DNA from 2 places in the Vibrio porteresiae DSM 19223 genome. Region 2 is predicted to be linked to the other one. Evidence: predicted binding sites of a transcription regulator. Region 2 holds the regulator's gene; the other holds the start of a gene.
The links. The regulator PurR, encoded in region 2, represses purine synthesis genes. The targets are predictions, from matches to a motif close to TNANGNAAACGTTTNCNTNA.
Positions count from the first base shown of each region.

Region 1 (4,489 bases), 910 kb from region 2:
GCCCGGGTCAACTGACTAAACACGAATACTTTGATGGTAAAGCATTTTACGCCTGTGAAGCCTGCAACGAGCATGCTCGTTTAGATGTTCGCCAATACAATTTGGAAGAATTGGCATTTCGTCAGCAAGTAAAAAACTCACCTTCAGCTCCATCATTATAAGTACACCTCTAGCAGCACTAAGCGCCAATGACTGGCGCTTTTTTGTTTTCTACACCCATGCTCTTTATCCTAATCTAGAGCGCTCCCCTATCCATCAAATGCCCTAATTCCACTGTCTGATATACAGGTAAACAGACGCAACCACTGTATAAGCATGAACAAAAAACGTGCGATAAATCACAATCCACACAGTTCTACGACCAGATATACGTCAGGCGCATCACATTTATTTATTATTAATTTCAATATATTAGAGATCAAGCTCTGTTCAAGACATCGCTAATTGTGCAAATAGCGCACAAAGAAACACTTGATCAGTTACCTGTATAGATATACTGTATAGACATACAGCATGTATGAAAGGACAGTATCATGATTCATTTAAATCGTTCTCTACCCTCACTGGCACAAGAGCATTTTGTTTCATCTTCTTTTGCCAATGCCCATAGCAACCTCGACATGATGTCGCGTTTAGAACGCTTATCTCAGCAGCAGCAATGGATTCTGTTTACTGCCCAATGCCGTCGCCCTCGCGTTAATGAACTTTCTGCTTATCGCATTCAATGTGAAAAAGTCATTCACATGAAACCCTCTCAATCCCGAGATGAACTATCGATTGCAATCCAAGCCATTCAAAGCGGCAACGCTAGTGCCGTGATTGTATCGAAAGGCATTGCGAAAGCGGACCAATCTCGGTTAATTCAGCTTGGCAAACAATTTCAGTGCGAAGTCTTTTTCGTTGATTCACACAGTAGCGCTCTTCACTAAATTCACAGTTGCTACTCTCTCTGCCTTATTTTGTCTCCTACCTTGCTGTAGACCACGTTGATATGTATCTCGTGTTGTCGTAGGAGCGTTTACCCGGAAACCTTATGCTGTCCATTGGTGTTCCGGGTTTATTTCCCCGCTAAAAACTGCGCTAACTCATCAAAACAGTAAAAAATATTATTAATTAGGCAAACGTTTGCTTTTTCTCTGGTAGCCAAGAAAAGTTCTGGTATCATGCACGCAGTAAACGATATCTCTCCTGTTTGATATCTCTTCTCAACGACGTTTGAAATAAGATAGGAATGTCTAAATGAGCCTTGCAGATCAAGTCCTTGCCGTCAACGACGACCTCCCAATTCGTACACACCAACCCGTTCATAGCGGTAAAGTTCGTTCCGTCTACTGGCTAACTGAAGAAGATAGCCGCCGTCTAATCCAAGAAAAAGGATATGATGTAGCACCAGATGCACCGCTTGCAATCATGGTGATCAGTGACCGTATTTCTGCGTTTGACTGTGTGTGGCATGCAGAAGGTGGACTGAACGGTGTCCCAGGTAAAGGCGCAGCATTAAATGCTATCTCTAATCATTGGTTTGATCTGTTTAAACAAAATGGTTTGGCTGACAGCCACATCCTTGATATTCCACACCCATTTGTTTGGATTGTGCAAAAGGCGAAACCAGTCAAAGTGGAAGCGATTTGTCGTCAATACATTACCGGTTCAATGTGGCGTGCTTACACGAAAGGCGAACGTGAATTCTGTGGTATTCAACTTCCTGAAGGATTGGAAAAAGATTCTCGCCTACCAAACCTGCTGATGACTCCATCAACAAAAGGGATTTTGCGCGGTATCCCGGGCGTTCCTGAAGCGGATGATGTGAACATCACTCGCCAAGATTTGGAAAACAACTTTGCCGCGTTCAACTTTAGCAAAGCAGCGGATATCGATTTATACGAAACCCTACTACAACAAGGTTTCAATGTAATCAGTGATGCTCTCGCGGCAATTGGTCAAATCTTCGTCGACACCAAATTTGAATTTGGTTACGTTTCTGATGCCAAAGGCGTTGAAAAACTGATCTACATGGACGAAGTGGGCACTCCAGACTCTTCTCGTATTTGGGATGAAGCAGAATACCGTAACGGTAAGATCGTGGAAAACTCAAAAGAAGGCTTCCGCCAGTTCTTGCTTAACTACTTCCCAGATCCCGACATTCTACTGAACAAAGAACGTATGCCAGAACGTGAAGCGTTAGCTCGTGATAATGCGCTACCACTGGATTCACTGATGGACATTTCTCGTACTTACCTAGGTATTGCCGAAAAAATCATTGGCAAACCAGTAGAACTAAGTACGAACCCTAAACAAGAAATCATCGATATCTTGGATAAAGAATACGGTTTGATCGCCCATTAATCTCAGGCGAGCTTAGCTATAAATAGCAAAACGGGGCAACATGCCCCGTTTCTTTTTGCCGCAATCTTACACTCTGCTGAGCATATAACTGGCAGTGCTATTCAGCCGATTCTAATTGGCTAGACACTTCCACCATAAATTCATCACTGGCTGATGAATGAATGCGCACTTTCCCTTTTTGCTCAATCACTTCTATCTGCTGAGCTTCTAAAGCGTATGGCATGATCAGTTTGATTTCATCAATCCCCTCTTGGCGAGCAAGACGAAATAAATTGATCAGATTTGACTCATCACTCCGGCGACTAGAAAGACGATCTAGAGCAATATCCCATAAACGCTCTTCAGGACCTTTTTGGTTGTTTGGCACATGTTTTAACATTGCACCCGAGAGCGGATACAGCGAACCAAGCACATCGGCAAAGGTCCATTTCTTAGTGCACGAGGCACCTAAAAAACTGGTGTAATCAAAAGTTGCGAAAATTTTCTCATGCTCTTCCATGTTGCCTCCGACCTAATGACGTCTGACATAATTAAATATTGAGCAATTAGGTGCTTATAGCAATGTGATATTAGAAAACGGTCTGATATGACGAACGAACCTATCTAAAGGATATTAAAGCCACAGCTTAGTAACATCCGGTGCACAAACCCATCATAAGGTATAGCTAATTTATTAATCACTATACGAACGAGTTTCCGCCCTCTGTTTTATCCCGAAGATAATCAGGCTCATTCTGACTGATTGGTCAAATCCACCCTTTTTATGCGGCGATAGTTTACCTGTTTTGCACTGAAAAATGGATAAGCAAAATAGCAATTAACACACTGTATATCAGCACATCATGAACAATCTCAAAGATTGGCCTATTTCTCATCGATCTGACGCATAAAATGCCCACTCAAATTTGCCTTAATTCGTTGAAAAGTGTTTAATTCTAGTTAATTACGAATTATCGAGTTAGGTGTTATGGCCACCATCAAAGATGTCGCGAAAGCGGCTGGCGTTTCAGTCGCTACCGTATCGCGCGTGATCAATAAATCACCCAAAGCCAGTGCTTCTTCAATCGAGGCCGTCACCAAAGCCATGAGTGAACTAGGCTATCGTCCCAATGCGGCAGCACGCGCGTTGGTTAACCAAAGTACTGAAACAATGGGGGTTTTGGTCTCTGATGTGTCCGACCCTTTTTTCGGCACCTTAGTCAAATCCGTCGACATGGTGGCGCATCAGAATGGTAAACATGTGTTAATCGGTAATGGTTACCACAATGAAGAGGGCGAACGCCAAGCGATCGAACTGTTGATCAACAACCGTTGTGATGCTTTGGTTATCCACTCTAAAGCATTAAGCGATGCAGAATTGATTGAATTTGCGAAAGAAGCCAAAGGTATGGTACTGATTAATCGCCATATTCCTGAAATAGCTCACCGTTGTATCTCCTTAGATAACTTCAAAGGAGCCTACCTAGCGACGGAATTTTTGATTCGTAACGGCCACCGCCATATCGCCTGTATTGCTTCCAATCACCCTATCGAAGACGTCGATCAACGTATTGATGGTTATAAAGCAGCGTTAGCGGATAACGGTATCGTGCTTTCGCAAGATTACATCGATTATGGAGCGCCAAGTTTGGAAGGGGGCGAAGCAGCAATGACCAACTTGCTGACCAAGTCTATTCCGATTACCGGTGTCGTCGGCTATAACGATTATATGGCCGCGGGTGCACTATCGATCCTAGATGAAAATGGCATCGCGATTCCCGATCAAATATCGATTGTCGGCTTCGATGATGGCTTAATTGCTCGATATATGAAACCAAGATTAACTACAGTGCGCTACCCGATCAGTATGATGGCAGAGAAAGCGGCGTTATTGGCATTACAACTATCAAGAGATGAACCGATTAATCCAGACATCTCGACTCGCTACTCACCAACGATGGTGAAACGTGATTCAGTAAAAGCCTTGGTCTAAACAATGGCTGAATAAACTGCCAATAAAAAAACACCGCGAAAAAGCGGTGTTTTTTTATTGCTTACGACACAGTTTCAATAGCCCTATCGCATTAGCCATTAGCCATTAGCCATTAGCCATTAGCCGATAATAACGGTCCCTGAACCGGCTGCAATAGTACCGCCGCAGTTC
Region 1 is NZ_AP024895.1:2,310,979-2,315,467, forward strand. It holds gene OCV11_RS10535 (hypothetical protein) at 1-161, shown strand, start outside; gene OCV11_RS10540 (hypothetical protein) at 534-929, shown strand; gene OCV11_RS10545 (phosphoribosylaminoimidazolesuccinocarboxamide synthase) at 1,240-2,346, shown strand; gene OCV11_RS10550 (transporter) at 2,444-2,845, opposite strand; gene OCV11_RS10555 (substrate-binding domain-containing protein) at 3,314-4,318, shown strand; gene OCV11_RS10560 (PAAR domain-containing protein) at 4,438-4,489, opposite strand, start outside.
Region 1: the regulator PurR is predicted to act here: its motif matches at 1,114-1,133, upstream of OCV11_RS10545 (phosphoribosylaminoimidazolesuccinocarboxamide synthase).

Region 2 (4,489 bases):
AGTGCTGGCGTTTTTTATTTAGAGATCCGTATCAGTCTGCTAGCTGCCTGCAAACATATACCCTTCCCCATGCACGGTCACAATAATTTGTGGTGTTTTAGGGTCTAGCTCCATTTTCGAACGCAAGCGGCGAATAAGTACATCAATAGTACGATCATTAGGTGCATCAACACGATGGCTGATCATATCGAGAATTGCTTCGCGGCTGAGAACTTGGTGTGGATTAGAGGTTAATGCTACGAGCAACTCATATTCTGCTTTGGTTAATTTTATCGGTTCGCCATTTTGACTTAGCGCACGACGCTGAATATCAAACGCCCATTCACCAAAATGAATAAGCTGACTACCGGAAATATTTTCTAGAGTACCTGTTCTCGAATTGGAAACTCGCCAGGTTAAATTCTTCACTCTCGCTAATATTTCTCTTAACTCAAAAGGTCGCGCGATATAATCGTCTGCGCCCATTTCTAGACCAATAATTCGGTCGATACTGTCTTCACGACCATTAATGAGAATAATCCCGACATCTGAATGGCTACGCAATTCACGGGTCAGCATCAGGCTGTCATCAAATTGAAGGTTAGTTTCCATCAGAACCAAATCGATAGCGTGTTGGCGTAATACCTCACGCATCTCTGCCCCCGTATCGGCAACAGAAATCTGGTATCCCTCTCGTTTGAAATAATCGACCAATGTGACACGGGTGTCTCTGTCGCTCTCTACGACTAATAAGTGATAACTCATAGACGTCACTTTATTCCGCTAAATTTAATCCCTATTCATTCTATTCATAGACGGTAACAATTCTAGAGTACGAACTTAAAACCTGATGCTTTATTGATTCAAAACAAGCTTAGATAACATTTTGCTTTGTTTGAACAATCGAAATAAAAGCACTTTATTTTCATTTCTCAAATATGTAAAAATTTGTCTTCTTTTTTGTCACATTGTTACTCATTTACGGGCGACAAATGAAAATAATATTCATATCTATTAGTGCATTTGGTTATAAATTTAATGGTTTTTATTAATATCAACAAATAACTTAAAGGCGATGATGGTTTGTTGTGGACAGTTAAGAAGACAATAAAAAGCCGACTGAAATACCGCTATGCATTCACTCGCATTTCAAGATGAATGAGTCACTTTACAGCTCATTTTGCACTTGATCTTAGGTCGAAGCTTGCACCAGCTTGGTAACAAAATAGTAAAGCGATTGATATCAAACAAAGATGAATTTTTCATTGCGAGTGGTTCAATACCAGTCTAAAATCTTTGACGCAAACGATAATCTATAGAAATTTTACTTAAACCGCTGTTTTGAAGCGGTTTTTGTGTTTTTACTACTTTTAAGCTTCACTTACATATCGAATCAACACCTGTTGAAGTGGTCAATCACTGTAAATCTTTGTCCTAGTCAGCAGATATCGATGGGAAAAACCAATGGCGACTATAAAAGATGTTGCGCGCATTGCAGGCGTGTCAACCACCACTGTATCACACGTGATTAACAAAACACGTTTTGTAGCCGAAGCAACACAAGCGAAAGTGTTGGCAGCGGTAAAAGAGCTAAACTACGCACCGAGCGCGGTTGCTCGCAGCCTAAAATGCAACACCACACGGACTATTGGTATGTTGGTGACTCAATCAACCAACCAATTTTTCTCTGAAGTCATTGATGGGGTTGAGAGCTACTGTTACCGCCAAGGCTATACACTGATTTTGTGTAATACCGGCGGCATTTATGAAAAACAACGCGACTATGTACGCATGCTTGCTGAAAAGCGTGTCGATGGCATTTTGGTGATGTGCTCAGATATGACTCCTGAGCTAATGGAAATGCTTGAAGGCCATTCTGACATTCCAAAAGTGATCATGGATTGGGGTCTTGAAGATTCGCAAGCCGACACCATTATGGATAACTCTGAAGAAGGCGGTTACATCGCAACGAAACATCTTATCGATAACGGACACAAAGACATTGCTTGTTTGAGCGGTCATTTTTCTAAAATGGCTTGTAAGGAACGCATCATTGGTTTTCGCCGTGCGATGGCCGAAGCTAATCTTCCAGTGAACGAAGATTGGATTCTAGAAGGCAACTTCGAATGTGACACTGCGGTACTTGCAGCAGACAAAATTATTGCGATGGATCACAAACCGACCGCAGTGTTCTGTTTTAACGACACGATGGCGTTGGGTTTAATGAGCCGTTTACAGCAAAAAGGCGTGAAAGTACCCGATGATATTTCTGTCGTAGGTTACGATAACATCGAGCTTTCTGAGTACTTTTCACCACCGCTAACGACGATTCACCAACCCAAACGTCGTGTTGGTAAGAACGCCTTTGAGATCCTATTGGAACGGATCAAAAACAAAGCCCATGATCGTCGCGTTTTTGAGATGCATCCTGAGCTCGTCGCACGAAATACTGTAAAAAAACTTTAAAATCTTAATGTTACATGTTTTCTCACTTTTGATATAAAATCTTATTGATGAAAATGTCGCTTATTAAAGATACAGCGATTTTTTGGACGAATATCACATTAGGCAAAATATTTTGTGATTTATGTTCAAGTTTAAGATTACTCTAGTGAACGAAATGTCACGTACAGGGCAAACCATCTGAAAAGGTGGGACGCAAAGCCTCCGGCCTAAACCCTTAGATGGTATTTTCCGGCTCTGGGTAGGTAGCGGGGTTACCGATGGCAAAAATGCATTTAAGACGTTAACTTCTTACTGACACAATCTTTGCATTCTTTTGCTACATTCTCGGACCTGATTTTGGTGGCGTATTGTTAATACACCGAGACTAAAGGCATGGATAAACCAATATTAAAAGACTCAATGCGTCTGTTTGAAAACTTAGGACGCGTAAAATCTCGTTCAATGTTTGGCGGATTTGGAATTTTCGTTGATGACACAATGTTTGCATTGGTGGTTAACGACAAACTTCACATTCGTGCAGATGACAATTGTTCCGAGAAATACAAGCAGCAAGGCTTAGAACCTTACGTTTATAAAAAACGTGGCTTCCCAGTGGTTACTAAATACTTCGCTCTTCCTGAAAATTTCTGGGATGCCCCAGAAAAAATCTTGAAAGAAGCGAAAGATGCTTTGGTTGTTGCTAAGCAAGAGCGTGAAACTCAAGCTCAAGCAAAACCTAACCGTCTTAAAGATCTGCCTAACTTACGTCTGGCAACAGAACGTATGTTACGTAAAGCAGGTATCGAGTCGGTTGAAGAGCTGCACGAGAAAGGCTCTGTAGAAGCGTATAAAGCGATTCAACAGACTCATTCAAGTGATGTAAGCATTGAACTTCTGTGGGCTCTTGAGGGCGCTATTGAAGGGAAACACTGGTCAGTTATTCCGCAAAATCGTCGTGATGAACTGATGCAGCGCTTGTAAAAGATTGGCAAGTAAGAGTAACGAAGGCACTCACCTAGGTGGGTGCTTTTTTTTATGTAAAATCCCTGAATAAATGGGAATTATTTCGTCCATTTAGGGGACGCCATCAGTCCCCAACCACATTGCTTGTAGCCTTAGTGATAAATCACGTTACACTAACTGTGCCCCAAAGTCCGAGACATAGTAAAAACTGTACTGAGTGCCCAACTCTCCGTAAAGAAGGCGGAATCAAGTGTTGGCACACACTGACCATTTCAACCTCAATATGTTAGTCATCTTTTTGAAAATGGAGAGACAGTAATAAAGGTAGTGATATAGTTCTTAGTTATGTAGTTTTGATTCTCATGTGTGATGAGCTAGCCTGATTCAAGCTCATCACACATTCTGCTACTGCAAGCAGTATCGTGTATGAGAAAAGAAAGGTACGGCGTACGCTTATATAAGCCAACGCTGCAGTAAGATGTTGACTTATTGATAAAGACTACCCTGCAACATTCATCGCACCTTTCATAAATCATAGTGCCCAGCCCAGCTCGCCACAACTTATTACGATCGAGGCGAAAAGCGACGAATAAAATGAATCGAGTGATGATTAAAACGTTCTGCTTGTTCGATATTGCACACATGCCCACAATCGCTCAGTTCAATCAGCTCGCTTTGTCGATGAACAGTGACCAATTCACGTACCTGCGATAAAAACAGATAATCTCTATCCCCCATTAAGTATAGCGTTGGGATAGCCTCATCTTTCTCACGAAAATAGCGCATAAACGGATTCACCTCAGCAGTGAGACGATACCAACGCTTAAACTCTTTTTGACACAGTTTTTTTGCTTCCCGGATAAACAATAGGCGAGATTCACGCTGTGCACGACTTGGCATCACAATGTAGGCAAACAGACGATAGAGCCACATGTAAGGGATGATATGCTTTGACCAGCGCCCTATACTCACCAAGAGTTGCGAACGAAAGTCAAAACGAATGACCGCGCCTCCTAGCACCATGGATTGAACTTGGTCTGGAGCAAGTTCAGAGATTTTGCGCACAATGATGGTCCCCAAAGACATGGCAACAAAGTGTGCT
Region 2 is NZ_AP024895.1:1,403,042-1,407,530, reverse strand. It holds gene torR (two-component system response regulator TorR) at 40-744, opposite strand; gene purR (HTH-type transcriptional repressor PurR) at 1,444-2,445, shown strand; cyclic di-GMP riboswitch class I at 2,603-2,704, shown strand; gene OCV11_RS06495 (TfoX/Sxy family DNA transformation protein) at 2,818-3,405, shown strand; gene OCV11_RS06490 (alpha/beta fold hydrolase) at 3,952-4,489, opposite strand, start outside.